Linked DNA regions of Shimia isoporae. The protein of the gene in region 1 interacts with the protein of each later gene in a pairwise test. Links are inferred from orthologs where the notes say so. Each region holds a gene or a part of one and is shown on either strand. Other genes may lie near its edges.

Region 1 (8,306 bases):
ACAACTGACAAGGCGGCCAAAGCCGGCCTTGCTGTCTTCCGGCTACCTCTGCGCTTCTACGCACCTTGATGTGCATTTCTATAGGGTTTTGTGCGTTAGATCTTCCGTGCAGTGTGAATCGTACCAACCTTATGCGAACGGGAGAACATCATGGCAGGCGACGTGCCCATCATTGCGGCGACCAACCCCACCAAAGTCGAGTTGGAAGAAGGGAAGAGTTATTTCTGGTGCAGTTGCGGGCGGTCCAAAAACCAACCGTTCTGTGACGGAAGTCACGCTGGCACAGGAATGACACCCAAGAAATTTGTCGCCGAAAAGAGCGGCACTGCCTTTTTGTGTCAGTGTAAAGCCAGTGCGAATGCGCCGTTTTGCGATGGAACACACGCCAAACTTGGGGAACTCAAAATCGGTGATCCGGCGCCGAAGCCGGTGTCGGATGTGCCGGAGGCCGTGCCGACGCCGGAAGAACCCACTGTGGCGCGAATTCATGAACTGGCGCGCGACGGGTTAAGCAAGCTTGGTCACCACGGCGAGATGGGGTCGATGGGTGTGCCCCGCAAAGATCTACCGCATTGGGACGATATTCAGGTCCTGCCCGCACAAGTGGCGCGAAAGCCCTTGTTGGACGATGCTCCGGTTGCGACTTCGGTGGTGATTGGACCACGTGCGAAGAAGCCGCTGACGCTGGAAATTCCGCTGTTTGTGTCCGACATGAGCTATGGGGCCTTGAGCGAAGAGGCAAAGACCGCATTGGCGCGGGGCGCGCAGATGGCAGGGACAGGTATCTGCTCCGGTGAAGGCGGCATGCTTCCAGAGGAGCAGGCGGAAAACTCACGTTATTTCTATGAGTTGGCGAGCGCCCAATTTGGATGGGATGTGGCGTTGACAGAGCGCGTGCAGGCATTCCATTTCAAAGGTGGACAAGGGGCAAAGACCGGCACTGGCGGCCATCTGCCGGGGGAGAAAGTACAGGGAAAGATCGCGGATGTGCGGGGTTTGGAGCCCGGGCAGGCCGCCATTTCCCCAAGCACGTTTTTGGATCTCAAGACCCCTGCGGACTTTGCGAAAGTAGCGGATCAGGTTCGGGAAAGGTCCGGAGGCATTCCGATCGGGTTCAAGCTGTCTGCCAACCACATCGAAGCTGATATCGATTTTGCACTGGAAGCGGGTGCAGATTACATCATTCTGGATGGACGCGGCGGCGGAACCGGTGCCGCGCCTCTGATATTCCGCGACCATATTTCAGTGCCCACCATTCCGGCCCTCGCACGGGCGCGCCGACATCTGGACAGCAAGGCAGGCAGCGAAGTTACTTTGGTGATCACCGGCGGTTTGCGGGTGGCCGAGGACTTTGTGAAAGCGATGGCATTGGGAGCGGATGCGGTGGCGGTGTCCAATTCGGCGATGCAAGCCGTAGGCTGTATCGCGGCGCGGATGTGCAACTCCAACAATTGTCCGGTCGGGGTGGCCACGCAAAAGCCCGAACTTCGCAAGCGGCTTGATGTGCAGGTGGGCGCCCAGAAATTGGCACGGTACTTTGGTGCAAGCGTTGAACTGATGCAGGTTCTGGCGCGGGCGTGCGGACATTCCAGCCTGTCAGATCTCAATCGCGACGACATCACAACCTGGAAGCGCGAAATGGCCGACCTGAGCGGTGTTCGCTTCGCGGGTATCGGTATCTAGACAATTTACCCGGACCAGTTTTGGCCATCCGCTCAACCGCGGGTGGCCTTTTGATTTGTCAAACTTGAAAAGCGCTAAGCGAAAGGGAAAGATGCTGGGTAGTTGATTTGAAAGGTTTTGGAACATGGCGAATTTCAGAACGTTGCCCCAGTGGCTGATGTGCGTTTTCACGATTTTCCTATTCGGAGTATGGGCGGCGTGCGCACAGGCGTCTTCGGAAGACATGGTGTCACAAGCCAGTGATCCGACTGTTGAAACCGAAAAATTGGAACTGTTTGTGGTTCCGCTGACCGTTGCGCAGATTTCGGAGCTTGCTGATGTGTGGCAGGGTCACCTTTCGGACGTCATCTCCGAGTTTGTGGAATTGAGCCAGAAAGACGATGGCGGAGATAGTGACGCAGCAAAAGCGGCGCGGGCACAGGTTGAGGCGACGCTGGAACAGCAGACGCGCGTGGCTGACAATTATCGTGCCGTTATTGCCAGTTGGACCGCCAAGGGCGGCAAGGCAGAAGAAATTGACCCCCACCAAAGGTATTTGACCGTGGTTGCAGGGGCGACGATTCGAGCAACCAATCCGGCAACGCTGTTTTCCATTGCTTGGGATTGGTTGGGATCGCGCGATGGCGGGCTGGGCTTTTTGATGAAGACGTCCGTGTTCTTTGTTTCCCTGATTGTCTTGTTGTTTGTTGCACGGTTTGTGCGCAATCTCGCGGCCCGCGGATTGCGGCGGCTGCCCGCGATGTCGAACCTTTTGCGTGGGTTTGTTTTGACCGTAGTCTATTGGATCACAGTTGTTGTCGGGCTGATGATTGCGCTGGGCATCGCAGGGGTAAACGTCACACCTCTGTTTGCCGTGTTTGGCGGGTTGAGCTTTATCCTCGGTTTTGCGCTACAGGACACGCTCGGCAATCTGGCGAGCGGCTTGATGATCATGGTTCTCAAACCCTTCGATACCGGCGATTTTATCGAAGTGTCGGGGGCCAGCGGTGTGGTGGATGACATGTCGGTCGTTTCCACGCAAATCCGCACGTTCGACAACCAGATCATCGTTGTGCCGAACTCCAAGATCTGGGGGGATGTGATTACCAACGTGAGTGCGGCCAAAACCCGTCGTGTGGATCTGGTGTTTGGTATCGCCTATTCCGATAGCGCGCCGGAAGCCCTTGAGGTTTTGAAGGGACTTGTGGCTGCGGACAAACGTTGTTTGCCGGATCCGGCGCCTGCGATTTTTGTCGGGGAACTCGGGGAAAGTTCGGTCAATCTGTTCTGTCGTCCTTGGGTGCGGACGGAAGATTATTGGGACGTGTACTGGGACCTGACGGGGCTGGTGAAAGAGACCTTTGACGCCGAAGGCATCTCCATCCCGTTCCCGCAGCGCGATGTGCATCTGATCCAGGCGGATGGGTGAGGGCACGGTGGGTATTGCCCAAACGTCGGTTTCCTCCTACGCATTTGACAACCTTATTCCGGAGCACCTGCCATGATCTACACCCTGCCGATCCGCGTCTACTATGAAGACACCGACATGGCGGGGATCGTCTATTACGCCAACTATCTCAAGTTCATCGAACGTGGTCGCAGCGAGTGGGTGCGCGAGATCGGGATGGATCAGCTTAAGATGAAGGAAGAAGGTATCGTCTTTGCGGTGCGGCGGGTGGAATGTGACTACCTTGGCAGCGCCGTTCTGGACGACCAGTTGACCGTCGAGACGAAGGTGAGCAGCGTTTCCGCAGCGCGACTGGTCATGGATCAGTGGGTAAAACGGGGCGAGGAGCTGTTGTTTCAGGCGACTGTGACCGTGGTTTGCATGAACGAAACAGGCCAACCGGTGCGTTTACCGGCGGATATCCGCCAAATGGTGCACTAATCAGGGGCATTTGCTGCCTCTGACGCCAAATTGATAGCTTTCGCACTGGACCTGCGTTAACTTTCCAGCAAATCAAAGCCCCAGAAGAGGGCCGAAAGCAGAGCAGGCAGTATGGAAGCAGCAGTCGATTTTTCGATGTGGGCGTTATTTGCGCGCGCAACCCTGACCGTAAAACTAGTGATGATCATGCTGATCGTGGCCTCGTTTTGGGCCTGGTCGGTGATTATCCAGAAACACATCATGTATCGCAAAGCGCGGCGCGAGGCGGCGCGGTTTGACCGGGCTTTCTGGTCTGGAGAACCACTGGACAAGCTGTTCGAAGAGATTGGGCCGGAACCCAGTGGGCGTTCGGCGCGGGTTTTTGCAGCCGGAATGGTCGAATGGCAGCGCAGCCACCGTCAGGATGGCGGGCTGATCGCGAACGCCACAAGCCGGATTGACCGGTCTATGGATGTGGCCATCGCCAAGGAAGCAGACGAGCTGCAACACGGTTTGCCCATTCTCGCGACGGTCGGATCGACGGCGCCATTTGTGGGGCTGTTCGGAACCGTCTGGGGCATCATGAATGCCTTTATCGAGATCGCCGCGCAGCAGAACACCAATCTTGCAGTTGTGGCACCGGGTATTGCCGAGGCGCTTTTGGCGACGGGGCTGGGTTTGCTTGCCGCAATCCCCGCGGTGATCTTCTACAACAAGCTGAGCGCGGACAGCGACCGGATCATCGCCGGATATGAGGCCTTTGCCGATGAGTTTGCCACCATCCTCAGCCGTCAGTTGGACGCCTGAGTTATGGGCGCGGGTGTAATGAAATCAGGCGGAGGCGGCGGCAAACGGCGTCGCCGCAGCCGGCGTGGCAGCCAGCCGATGAGCGAAATCAACGTGACACCGTTTGTGGACGTCATGCTGGTGTTACTCATCATCTTCATGGTGGCAGCGCCGCTCCTGACCGTCGGAGTGCCCGTGGAATTGCCCAAGACAGCGGCGAACCCTTTGCCGGGCGAACAGGAAGAACCCCTGACCGTGACCATCGCCGCAGACCTGTCCATCAGCGTGATGACGACGCAAGTTGCTGCCGACGAGCTCGTGCCTATGCTGCGTGCGGTTGCCGCAGAGCGCGACAGTGATCGCGTATATCTGCGCGCCGACGGGGCAATCCCCTATGAGGCCGTGGTGCAGGTCATGGGAGCGCTCAATGCGGGCGGGTTCTCAAACGTGGGTCTTGTGACCGATGTCGGCGGGCCGACACTTGACGGGCAAGACGGGCAATAAGCCGGAGCGCGAATAGGTGCATATCGGACATTATATCTCTGGCGCGGCCCATGTGGGGCTGATCGGCTGGGTTCTGTTTGGCGGTGCTTTCCGCTCGGACCTGCCGCCTGTCGAGGTGTCTGAAGTAGCGATCATTACGGCAGAAGAGTTCGCAGCGCTAACGCCACCGGGAGAAGCGCCGGACCTGAGTTCCGAGGTTGTCGCTCCCAAACCGCCAGAAGCAACCGAAGCACCCGAAGTTGCAGAGCAGCCCGACGAGGACGTTGCGCAGGTTGCTCCCGAAGAGATTGTCGAAACCGAGCCGGATACGGCTCCGGTTGTGCCCGACCCGCAGCCGCCCGAACCGGAAGACGTGATGGATGATGCACCGGTTTTGCCCGAACCGGAGGTCGATACCGCTGTTGTAATTCCCAATACACCGGTTCAGCCTGATCCTGTGCCGGCAGACCGGGTGGCACCCGAGCCTGTGGCACAACCCAAACCTGACACCACGATTGCGGACGATGTTCAGGAAGCCACCCAGCCTGACGAGTCCGGTCAGGCAGCGGAAGAGGTGCTTGAGGACACTGCTCCAGAGGCGGCCTCATCGGAAATCATCACGGAACCAAAACAGGAAGACGTGGCCAGCGCAGCCCCCACAAGCTCGTTGCGCCCGAAACTGCGCCCGGCACGCCCTGCTGTGACCGAGCCGGAGCCGACACCCACCCCCACGCCAACGGACGACGCAGTTGCCGCGGCACTGGCAGAGGCCGCGGAGAGCGAGCCGTCTCCAGCGCCTTCGGGACCACCGCTGACCGGTGGAGAGAAAGATGCGTTGCGCCTTTCCGTGCAACAATGCTGGGTCGTGGATGTGGGCAGCCGTGCTGCGGACGTGACCGTGATTGTCGGGCTGTCACTCGATCGCAACGGCAAGGTGCAGGGTGATGTGAGGCTGATTGATGCCACTGGCGGCGATGAAGCCGCTGTGCGCACGGCATTTCAGGCGGCACGAAGAGCCGTTCTTCGATGCCAGAAAAGCGGCTATGATCTGCCACAAGAAAAATACGACCACTGGAAAGACGTGGAAATTACCTTCAATCCGGAGAAAATGAGGCGCAAATGAAGAAACTGGCTGCGACCCTTCTGATCGGACTCTGTGCCTTGGGTGCCTTTGGGCAATCGGCACAGGCGCAAAGTGGACCTTTGCGGATCGAGATCACTGATGGTGTGATCGAGCCTTTGCCTTATGCCGTGCCGGATTTTGTGGCTGAGACCCCGGGGTCAAACCAGATCTCCAAAGATCTGGCCCGGGTTATCGCGGCGGACCTGAATGGAACCGGCTTGTTCCGCGAAATTCCGGCCAAGGCGCATATCTCGACGATCACGCATTTCGGCAGTCCTGTGCAGTTCGCGGACTGGAAAGCGATCAACGCGCAAGCGCTGATCACCGGTGGCGTTTCGGTGTCGGGCAATCAGCTTGAGGTGAAGTTCCGGGTTTTTGACGTGTTTGCCGGGCAGGAGCTTGGTAACGGTTTGCGGTTCAAAGGTACCACGGACGGTTGGCGGCGTATGGCGCACAAGGTTGCGGACGCGGTGTATAGCCGGATTACTGGCGAAGGCGGCTACTTTGACAGCCGCGTCGTGTTCGTCAGCGAGACGGGCCCCAAAAACGACCGCAAGAAGCGCCTTGCCGTGATGGATTATGACGGGGCGAACCTGACCTATCTTACAGACAGCAAGGATATTGTCCTTGCGCCGCGTTTCTCGCCCACCGGCGACCGGGTTCTGTACACGAGCTATGAAACAGGATTTCCGCAGGTCTATCTGTTGAACGTGGGTTCTGCTCAGCGCCGCGTATTGAGCAACCAGAGCGGGACGATGAGTTTTGCACCGCGTTTCAGTCCGGACGGAAAGAGCGTGGTGATGTCTGTGACAGAGGGGGGCAACACCGACCTGTACAAGATGGACATCGGAAGCGGGAAGCGCAGTCGATTGACATCGACACCTTCAATCGAGACCGCGCCGAGTTTCAGCCCCGATGGCAAGCAGATCGTATTCGAAAGCGACCGATCCGGCAGTCCGCAACTTTACGTTATGAATGCAGGTGGCGGCGAGGCAAAGCGCATCAGTTTCGGTCAGGGGCGCTATGGCACGCCGGTCTGGAGCCCGCGCGGGGATCTGATCGCCTTCACCAAACAGAACAAAGGCCGGTTCCACATCGGCGTTATGCGCACGGATGGCAGCGAAGAGCGGTTGCTGACCGCCTCGTTCCTTGATGAGGGGCCGACATGGGCGCCCAACGGTCGGGTCATTATGTTCACACGCGAGACACGGGGATCGGATGGCGTAAGCGCGCTTTATTCGGTCGATGTTTCCGGGCGCAACCTGAAGCGTGTCGAAGTGGGTGGCGGCGGGTCTGACCCCGCATGGTCGCCGCTTCAGTAAGGCAATATTTTATCAGAGCGGCGGTTGTGGTAGGACTGGCGCAAGAACAGGCAAGGAAACGAAGAGGCACATTGAGATGAAACATCTGAGCAAAGTGGCGCTTGTCGTGGCAGGGCTGGCTTTGGCCGCCTGTAGTCAACCGCATCTGGACGGTAGTGGTACCGGTCCGGGCACCGGTGTCGGCGAGAATGGCAACCCGTCTGATCCGACGTCTGTTGCCTATTTCAACGAAACGATCGGAGATCGTGTCCTGTTTGAGGTGGATCAGTCCACTTTGAGCGAACAGGGGCGGCTTGTGGTGTTGGCGCAGGCCAACTGGCTGTTGGCAAACACGGATTACACAGCCGTTATTGAAGGTCATGCCGACGAGCAGGGCACACGTGAATACAACCTCGCGCTTGGCGCGCGACGTGCGGCGTCGGTGCAAGAACTTCTGGTGTCCCAAGGTGTCGCGGCGAACCGTTTGAGCACAGTGAGCTATGGTAAAGAGCGTCCGATCGAGGTTTGCTCGCAAGAGGCATGTTATGCGCAGAACCGTCGGTCTGTGACGGTGCTGACAGCGGGCTTGTCGGGCTAAGCGCGCGGAGAATATGGAAATGAAGAGCACGGTTTTTGGCGGCTTGACCGCATTGGCCCTGGCGCTGGCCCCGATGATGGGGGCGGCGCAGGAGAGCAGCGACGAAACGCTGGCGGATATCCGTCAGCAATTGACTGTGCTTTATGTCGATATTCAGCGGCTGAAACGCGAACTGTCGACCACTGGCGGGGCTGGTAGCACGGCGCCCGCGGGTGCGAGTACGCTGGAGCGGGTGGATGCAATCGAGCGGCAGTTGCAAGTGCTCACGGGCAAAACCGAGGAGTTGCAGTTTCGTGTCGAACGGATCGTCGAAGACGGTACCAACCGTATTGGGGACCTAGAATTCCGGCTTGTCGAGCTTGAGGGCGGCGATCTGAGCGCTTTGGGCGAAACCACGACACTTGGTGGTGATGTCGAGGACAGCCGCGTTGTTGAAACCGATACCAGCGGTTCTGGTGATGCGGTGGACAGTAGTGAGCTAGCCGT
Region 2 (8,645 bases), on another replicon or contig:
TGCCGCCAACGCTCATTTCGACGACGGCTGCTTCGAATGGCTGAACCATCTGGCCCATGCCGAACCAGCCAAGTTCGCCACCGGAAGGCCCAGAAGGTCCGGTGGATTTGGCCTTGGCCAGCTCCGCAAAATCCGCGCCGCCCTCCAATTCTGCGACAAGCGCAAGCGCTTCTTCTTCTGTTGCGACGAGGATGTGGCTTGCGTTGAATTCAGATTCATCAGCTAGATTTGCGAATTTGCGTTCGTAAACCTTGCGGAGGTCTTCGTCCGTGATCTCCCGCACAGAGATAAAATCTTCTAGCGCCTGGGTGGCCAAAAGCGCGCGTTTTTCATTTTCGAGCGTCAGTTCGACTTTTTTGGGCATCTCTTCGCCCATCGTGGCGGCCAAGGCGGTCTGTTGAATCAGTTGTTCGAGTATGCTGTCGAATAGAACGTTGTCGGGCAAATCCTTGTATTGCTCTGGCAACGCTTCGCGGACCGCAATCATTTGACCCAGTGTGATATCCGTGCCGTTCACAGTTGCCAGCACGGTTTCCGCAGTTGCTGTGTCTTCCGCAAGTGCGGGAGTGGCTATCATCAGCGCGACAGCGCCAGCGCGCAGGAATTTGAGGGTTTTTGACATCGTTTTGTCCTTGGCTGGGGCCGCATGGGTCGGCGGCGTTGACACTGTATGACACGCCCCTTACATCGCTTTGAGGCTGAGGCATACGCCTGTTTGCACCCTTGTATGGGGACCACGGCAGGACAGCAAGAAATAGCCTCGCACGAATGCGTCAATGAAGGACACGACAAGCATGCTCGGATTTGGAAAAATCGCCCGAAAGGTTTTCGGAACTCCGAACGACCGAAAGATCAAGGCGACGCGTCCTCTCGTTGATCAGGTCAATGCACTGGAGCCTGAGTTCGAAAAGTTCTCTGACGAAGATATCAAGGCCAAGACTCAAGAGTTATCTGAACGCGCCAAAGGTGGTGAACCACTGGACAAGTTGCTGCCTGAGGCATTTGCCAATTGCCGGGAAGCAGCAAAGCGGGCGCTGGGGCTGCGTGCATTTGATGTACAATTGATGGGCGGTATTTTCCTGCACCAAGGCAACATCTCTGAAATGAAGACGGGCGAAGGTAAAACTCTGGTTGCGACCTTTCCAGCTTATCTGAATGCGCTGACCGGTAAAGGCGTTCATGTAGTTACAGTGAACGACTATCTCGCCAAGCGTGACGCAGAATGGATGAGTAACGTTTTTGGTGCTCTCGGAATGACAACTGGCGTCGTGTATCCGCAACAGCCAGAAGACGAAAAACGTGCGGCATATGCCTGCGATGTCACCTATGCGACAAATAACGAACTCGGCTTTGATTACCTTCGTGACAATATGAAGTCCGAGTTGTCGGAAATGAGTCAGCGAGAGCACAACTTTGCAATTGTTGACGAGGTGGACTCTATCCTGATCGACGAAGCGCGGACTCCTTTGATCATTTCGGGCCCCGCTCAGGACCGCACCGAGCTTTATGTGGCGATCGATAAACTCATTCCGGACGTACAGGAAGACCACTACGAACTGGATGAAAAAACACGAAATGTGACTTTTTCGGATGAAGGCAACGAATTCCTGGAGGAACACCTTCAGGCCCGTGGTCTTCTGCCGGAAGGTCAAAGTCTATATGATCCGGAAAGCACGACAATTGTGCACCATATCAACCAAGGTCTGCGTGCTCACAAGCTTTTCACCAAGGACAAAGACTACATCGTTCGCGACAACCAGATTGTACTGATTGACGAATTCACCGGTCGTATGATGGCTGGCCGCCGTTTGTCTGACGGTTTGCACCAGGCCATCGAGGCTAAAGAAGGCTGTGATATCCAACCGGAAAACGTCACTTTGGCGCAGGTTACGTTCCAGAACTACTTCCGGCTGTATAACAAACTTGGCGGAATGACCGGCACTGCCGCGACTGAGGCCGAAGAATTTGCTGAAATTTATGGTTTGGGTGTGGTGGAAGTTCCCACCAACCGCCCAGTCGCTCGAGTTGACGATGACGATGCCGTCTATCGCACTGTGCGCGAAAAGAACGATGCTATTGTAAAGACGATCAAGGAAGCTCACGAAAAAGGGCAGCCTATCCTCGTTGGCACCACTTCCATCGAAAAGTCGGAGATGTTGTCAGTTTTGCTGAATGATGCCGGTATCAAGCATAATGTCCTAAACGCGCGGCAACACGAGCAAGAGGCGCAGATTGTTGCTGACGCAGGTAAACTGGGCGCGGTCACCATTGCTACGAACATGGCTGGCCGTGGTACCGACATTAAACTGGGCGGCAACGTTGAGTTCAAAGTACTGGAAGCAATCGCAGCTACCCCGGACGGGGACCATGAAAAAATCCGTGCTGACATCGAAACCGCGCACGAAGCGGATGAGAAGGCCGTAAAAGACGCTGGCGGATTGTTCGTTCTTGCAACCGAACGGCATGAAAGTCGACGAATTGACAACCAGTTGCGTGGCCGTTCTGGCCGCCAGGGCGACCCTGGCCGATCTTCGTTTTTCCTGAGCCTAGAAGACGATTTGATGCGTATCTTCGGGTCGGATCGACTCGAAAAAGTCCTGTCTACCCTTGGTATGGATGAAGGCGAGGCGATTGTTCACCCTTGGGTCAATAAGTCACTGGAACGCGCGCAGGCAAAAGTTGAAGGCCGCAACTTTGACATTCGGAAACAGCTTCTGAAGTTCGACGATGTTATGAACGATCAGCGTAAGGTTATTTTTGGCCAGCGCCGCGAAATAATGGAAGCCGAGGATCTTTCTGAAGTGGCACAGGATATGCGTCACGATGTGATCGCGGATCTTGTAGACCAGTACATGCCTCCCAAGACGTACGCTGATCAGTGGGATACTGAGGGATTGTATGCCGCAGCAATTGAAAAACTGGGCATTGATGTGCCGGTAATCGAATGGGCAGACGAAGAAGGCGTAGACGATGATGAAATCCGAGAACGTCTGGAAAAAGCCGCGGACGAGATGATGGCTTCAAAAGCTGTCAGCTTTGGTCCCGAGGCCATGAGAATGATCGAAAAGCAAATTCTGCTGCAAACGATCGATACCAAATGGCGCGAACATCTTTTGACTTTGGAGCACCTGCGTTCCGTCGTTGGCTTCCGTGGATATGCGCAACGCGATCCGTTGAACGAGTACAAAAACGAGTCTTTCCAGTTGTTTGAGGGGATGCTCGATAACTTGCGGGAAGACGTGACCACGACGTTGTCCCGAATCCGTCCGATCTCGGAAGAAGAGCAGCGTGAATTGGCCCAACAGATGGCGGCGCGCCAGCAACCCGCGCTTCAAGACGCCACGCCAGCTCCGCAAGAAGATGAGCCACAACCAAACCCCGAAAACGCGCTACAGGGTTTTGACGAGAACGACCCGACCACTTGGGGGAATCCGGGCCGAAATGACAAATGTCCTTGTGGTTCCGGCAAGAAGTTCAAACACTGTCACGGCCGCTTGGCCTGACCAATTTGCGACAGACTTAAATCAAAAGGGTGCCTTATGGGTGCCCTTTTTGTTTGTGACCTTGGACTTCCTGTTTGAAGTTCCAGAGGCTGCCATGCGCAATATGAGAAACGTCTATCGCCGCTATTCAATGGCGTGTGCGACCGCGACCATCGCAATCTTTATTGGTTTCGTGATGGAGCGTACTGAGGCCAGTCAGGCTATGGTGGTTCCTCAGGGCTCTTTGAAACCGGCGCCTTCTCTGGTTGTTCCGGCAAGTTTGGGTACGGGAGCTCTTCCGGTTGAAGAGGAAGCTGCACGCTTGCCTTTGCCACCAATGCCGAAAGACTACAGTACAGAAATTGTTTTACCAGGTGCGCCAACAGTTGTTGCGACTACGGACTCTCTTCCAAAGGGACTGATTTCAGAGCAAAGCGCTGCGCCGGAAGGGAACTGTGAAATCGAGTTGCGGGCGGAAGCAGGCGCTGGCGCGATGGTTCTGCTTTCTCTCAAAGCCCCCTGCTTAAGTGGTGAACGTGTAACTATCGAGCACGGCTCATTGGTTTTTTCCGAACTTGTTGGCGAGGAGGGGGTCGTCACTCGCTCAGTGCCAGCGTTGGCGGTAGAGGCGACGTTCTCTGCGCGTTTTGCCAACGGGCAGGCTGCGAGTGTCACTTTGGAAGTGGATAGTTTGGTGTTTTATGAACGCACCGTTATTCGTTGGACAGGAAACAGCGGGGTGGAACTCCACGCTCGAGAATTCGGTGCGTCCTACGGAGATGATGGCCACGTTTGGCGTGGGAGCGCTCGAGACATATCCGTACTTGTTGGCGGAATGGGCGGTTTTCTCACCGAATTAGGGGATGTACGTTTGCCGGATGCAGCCAGGGCGGAGGTTTATACTTTCCCTTCGGTGACGGCGCAGCGAAGCGGGCTGATTTCTCTAAGCGTTGAGGCTGAGATTACTGAAGCAAACTGCGGCAAAAGCATCTCCGTACAGACAGAGCGAATCAAAGACGGCGAAACGGTTGCCAGCCGCGAAATGGCTATGGACATTCCCGGATGTGAAGCGGCCGGACAATTTCTGGTGTTGAAAAACCTCGTGGAAGACCTGACAATCGCCCAAAAATAAATGGCGGTCAGGACATCCAGATGTTGAAATTCTGTGCGGCGATTTGCGCCGCACTTTGTTTATTTTCCGGTACCAGCGCGGTAAGGGCGCAAGATGTGACACTAAAGTCGCACGATGGTGCTGTTGAGATTGTGGGTACGCTGCTTGGCTTTGATGGAGAGTTCTACAGGGTGGAATCCATCTATGGTGAGCTGACAGTCGACGGTTCCGGTGTGACGTGCGAGGGCCCCGGATGCCCTAACCTTATCAACTATGTGGCTGATATTTCGATTTCTGGATCGGAGAGTATGGCCGAGGTTCTCATGCCGGCGCTGCTTGAAGCTTTCGCGCTTAGAAATGGCTACGGAATTTCACGAAAGGATGCCGGAGAAAATCGATTTGAGTACCATCTAACGCAACAGGACACTGGCGATCTGCGCGCAAAGTTTCGATTTCATGCCAGCAGTGCGGACGAAGGCTTCGCAGAATTGCTCGCGGACGAGGCTGATATTGCAATGTCGCTGCGTGAAATTCGGTCACGCGAGGCTGCGATGGGGTATGAGGCAGGTCTTGGCGACATGAGTGATACCAATCGAAGCCGTGTCCTTGCGCTTGATGGCATGGTACCCATTGTTGCTCCCGGAAATCCGATTTCCACTTTGTCATTGGCTGAATTGGCCAGAGTGTTTTCCGGCGATGTCCGGAATTGGACAGAGCTGGGTGGGCCAGATGCACCGATTTCGGTCCATCTAACCAAGGCCAGTTCAGGGTTTTCCCAAGCGGTAGAAGACCAGTTGATGGCGCAAGCCGGTCTCAAATTTTCCTCGGAAATTATTCGCCACGCAAAAACCGACACACTCTTGTCTGCGGTCTCTCGCGATCCGTTCGCCATTGGAATCACGAGCTTTTCCGACACAAACGCTACCAAGGTACTGACCCTGTCTGGCGCTTGCGGGTTTTCGCTTCAGGCGTCACGCCGCAACATCAAGACCGAGGACTACCCGCTCAATGCGCCGATGTTCCTTTATTTCCCAGCTCGTCGATTGCCAAAACTGGCGCGTGATTTTCTTGCCTATACCCGAGGGCCATCAGCTCAGGTTGTAATTCGGCGGGCGGGTTTCGTTGATCAGACCTCGGAAGAAATCGCTGTCAATTTACAAGGTGATCGACTGGCGAATGCAATTTCGGTTGTGGGCGACGATCTGACTTTTGAAGACACACAGGAGATGATGGCGACGCTTTTGGGTAAAAAGCGGCTGACGACGTCGTTTCGTTTTCAAACGGGTTCGTCGCGTCTGGATGCACAGTCACGATCCAACGTACACCAGTTGGCTCGGGCGATCGAAGGTGGTCGATATGATGCCCGAAAGCTTTATTTTGTTGGATTTTCTGATGGGGAAGGGCCAGCGAGAATCAACCGGAATATTGCTTTGAAACGGGCTGAAACTGTGAGGGACGCAGTCCTTAAAGCGGCAGAGACAGCCAATCCGGATCGGTTGGATCTTGAGGTGGTCGCCTTTGGGGAAGCAATGCCGATGGCCTGTGATGACACGTCATGGGGGCGGCAGGTGAACCGTCGCGTGGAAATCTGGGTCGACTGATTTCAGAGATAGCCCTCGGACCGGAAGCTGAGTTCGCGTGATTTCCCGATGATCAGATGATCGTGCAAAGTGATTCCGAGCACGTGTGCTGCTGTATTGATTTGTTGCGTCATAGTGATGTCGCTGTCTGATGGCGTCGGATCCCCGGATGGGTGATTATGCACTAAAATCAACGCGCTGGCGTTAAGCTCAAGTGCGCGTTTGGCGACCTCTCGAGGATAGACGGGCACGTGATTTACCGTGCCTTGAGCCTGTGCTTCATCAGCGATCAGGGTGTTTTTGGTATCGAGGAAAAGAACGCGGAATTGCTCTGTGTCTCTGTGTGCCATTGTGGTGTGACAGTAGTCGACCAACGCGTCCCAGCCAGACAGCACGTGGCGCTGCAAAACGCGGGATCGGGCAAGACGATGAGCCGCAGCTTCGACGATCTTGAGTTCGGTCACGATGGCGGTACCCACTCCTTTGACCTCTTCCAGGCGGGCAACCGGCGCGGACAGCACTGAGTTAAAATCTCCGAATTTTTTCAGCAGCTTATGCGCAAGTGGCTTTACATCCTGACGCGGAATTGCACGAAAAAGGACGAGCTCCAGCATTTCATAGTCAGGGAGCGCGTCTGCTCCTCCGCTCAAAAATCGCTCCCGAAGGCGTTTGCGATGGTCGCTGATGTAAGAAGGCAGTTTTCCGGGTGTCAGTGGGGCGACAGGAGCTTCGTCCGCCTCAAAGAGCGGCAAGGTCTTTTCGGAGAAACGACGCTGGTCTGACATCACATCAGCTTGCGTTGGCATGGTAAATCAAAGGTTAACGGATGCTGTGATGAGCGGGATCCGGTGTGTCTGCAAAACGTCGGTATTACGTCTGCAAAACGTCAGTGTCATTTTAAGTTGTGACGGCAGGGGTTCAATGGAATGCTTCAATAGGGTCGCATGGGATTTGCGGCGGGATGATGGAGACTTTGATGCGCATTTTTTTGGCGGCTGTTTTGGCTGCGACGACACTTACAGCGACCACCGGCAGCGGCCTTGCCCAAACTATTGAGCGCATCGTCGAACGGAACGAATTGCGTCTGGGGTATCGTCGCGACGCGCCACCGATTTCGTTTGAAACAACCGATGGTCATCCCAGTGGATACGCGCCCCAATTGTGCGTGCATGTTGCGCATGGGATCGTCAAAGCGCTCGAGGCAGAAAGCCTTGATGTGCAGTTTGTGAACGTCGACGCGACTGATCGGTTCGACAAAGTCGCCAACGGTGACATCGATCTCTTGTGTGGCGCTGCTACGATCACACTGGAGCGTCGCGCCGAGGTCGATTTTTCGATTCCGATCTACGTGGATGGAACTTCTGTGCTTCTGCCCGCGGGAGCGGAAGAAGATTTGCGCGCGCTCGAAAATTCAAAAGTGGGTGTTCGGCGCGGAACGACCACCGAGGCACGCATGCGAGAATTGCTGGACACGACGGGGCAGGAATTTGAACTTGTCCGGTTTGCCGACCACGAGAGCGCCATTGTCGCCATGGAAAGCGGAGACATCGGGGCCTATTTTGCGGATCAGTCGATCCTTGTGGGCCTATGGATGTCGAGCCCCAAGCGCGACAGCCTGAAGCTGGCACGTGAGATTTTCACGGTTGAGAAGCAGGGACTGGCGATGGCCCGTGGTGACACCGATTTTCGCCTGATGGTGGATGGCATTCTGTCCGACCTTTTTGCCAGCGGGGTGGTGCGCGAAACAATGGAAGCCGCAATTCCCGGTATTGAACCGGGGCAAGGTTTGAAAGCCATGTTCCTTATGGCGCCAATTGTGAAATAAAACTTACCGGGTCCATTAGAGAATTTTTGGGCCCGGATTTTTCGACTTGTTAAAATTTTATTTCTAAGGTCTTTTGCCCCAAACAACCAAAAGACGACTATTTAATGCCTTTCAAAAATTTACTCTTTATTCTGGCCGGAATTCTTCTCACATCTTGCATGACCACTACGACCCAAGCGCCTGACCCGCGGTATGCAGGTGTGGAGCCGAGTATCGTCGAAGTAAACGGAATGCGCTGGGCGGTGTTTGAAAAGCAAGGATCGGATCGTGTCCTTGCGAGACGAGCGGGGCTTCAAGGGGAACAGTTTAGCACAACTCGTACTCATTCAGGCAGCGTTGAGAATCGTCTCAAAATAGCATTGAGAAAACACTTCACCTCGACAGGCAGGTCCTGCGACGTCGGATCAGGGACGCTTATCACCGAAACCACCTATGAGTTCCGGTATACGTGCAAAGCCTCGCCGAAGCCGGTCAGATATTGCGTGACCGAGACAGAGTGTCGGACGTTTGCGTCGCAGGGATTTGCGGTGGATCGGAGTTTTGTTGGACCAGTGGCGGGTGTTTCCTTCGGTGGTTATTTGGCGGATGTGGCTGAGGACAGCGAAAGCGGCAGAGTTCTTGTAAGAGTAAAAAATGACCCGAGAAAT

The links.
Region 2: the proteins of ybgC (region 1) and secA interact in binary tests that used the Escherichia coli proteins (3 or more experiments, as listed by UniProt). The link is inferred for Shimia isoporae from one-to-one orthologs.

The regions. Positions count from the first base shown.
Region 1 is NZ_SMGR01000001.1:707,457-715,762, forward strand. Bases 1,970-4,856 are described here. They hold ybgC (tol-pal system-associated acyl-CoA thioesterase), read left to right. Parts: upstream 1,970-3,163; coding sequence 3,164-3,550; downstream 3,551-4,856. Other genes in these bases: BXY66_RS03515 (mechanosensitive ion channel family protein), read left to right, coding at 1,970-3,091; tolQ (protein TolQ), read left to right, coding at 3,662-4,336; tolR (protein TolR), read left to right, coding at 4,340-4,819; BXY66_RS03535 (energy transducer TonB), read left to right, coding at 4,836-4,856. Outside these bases: BXY66_RS03505 (hypothetical protein), read left to right, coding at 1-8; BXY66_RS03510 (glutamate synthase-related protein), read left to right, coding at 151-1,683; more of BXY66_RS03515, read left to right, coding at 1,808-1,969; more of BXY66_RS03535, read left to right, coding at 4,857-5,921; Tol-Pal system beta propeller repeat protein TolB, read left to right, coding at 5,918-7,243; peptidoglycan-associated lipoprotein Pal, read left to right, coding at 7,320-7,820; tol-pal system protein YbgF, read left to right, coding at 7,834-8,306.
Region 2 is NZ_SMGR01000004.1:172,397-181,041, forward strand. Bases 478-3,703 are described here. They hold secA (preprotein translocase subunit SecA), read left to right. Parts: upstream 478-794; coding sequence 795-3,503; downstream 3,504-3,703. Other genes in these bases: BXY66_RS17710 (peptidylprolyl isomerase), read right to left, coding at 478-622; BXY66_RS17720 (translocase), read left to right, coding at 3,598-3,703. Also shown: more of BXY66_RS17710, read right to left, coding at 1-477; more of BXY66_RS17720, read left to right, coding at 3,704-4,614; BXY66_RS17725 (phosphate ABC transporter substrate-binding/OmpA family protein), read left to right, coding at 4,635-6,194; RadC family protein, read right to left, coding at 6,197-6,958; BXY66_RS17735 (amino acid ABC transporter substrate-binding protein), read left to right, coding at 7,150-7,998. UniProt on the Escherichia coli protein: Required for protein export, interacts with the SecYEG preprotein conducting channel.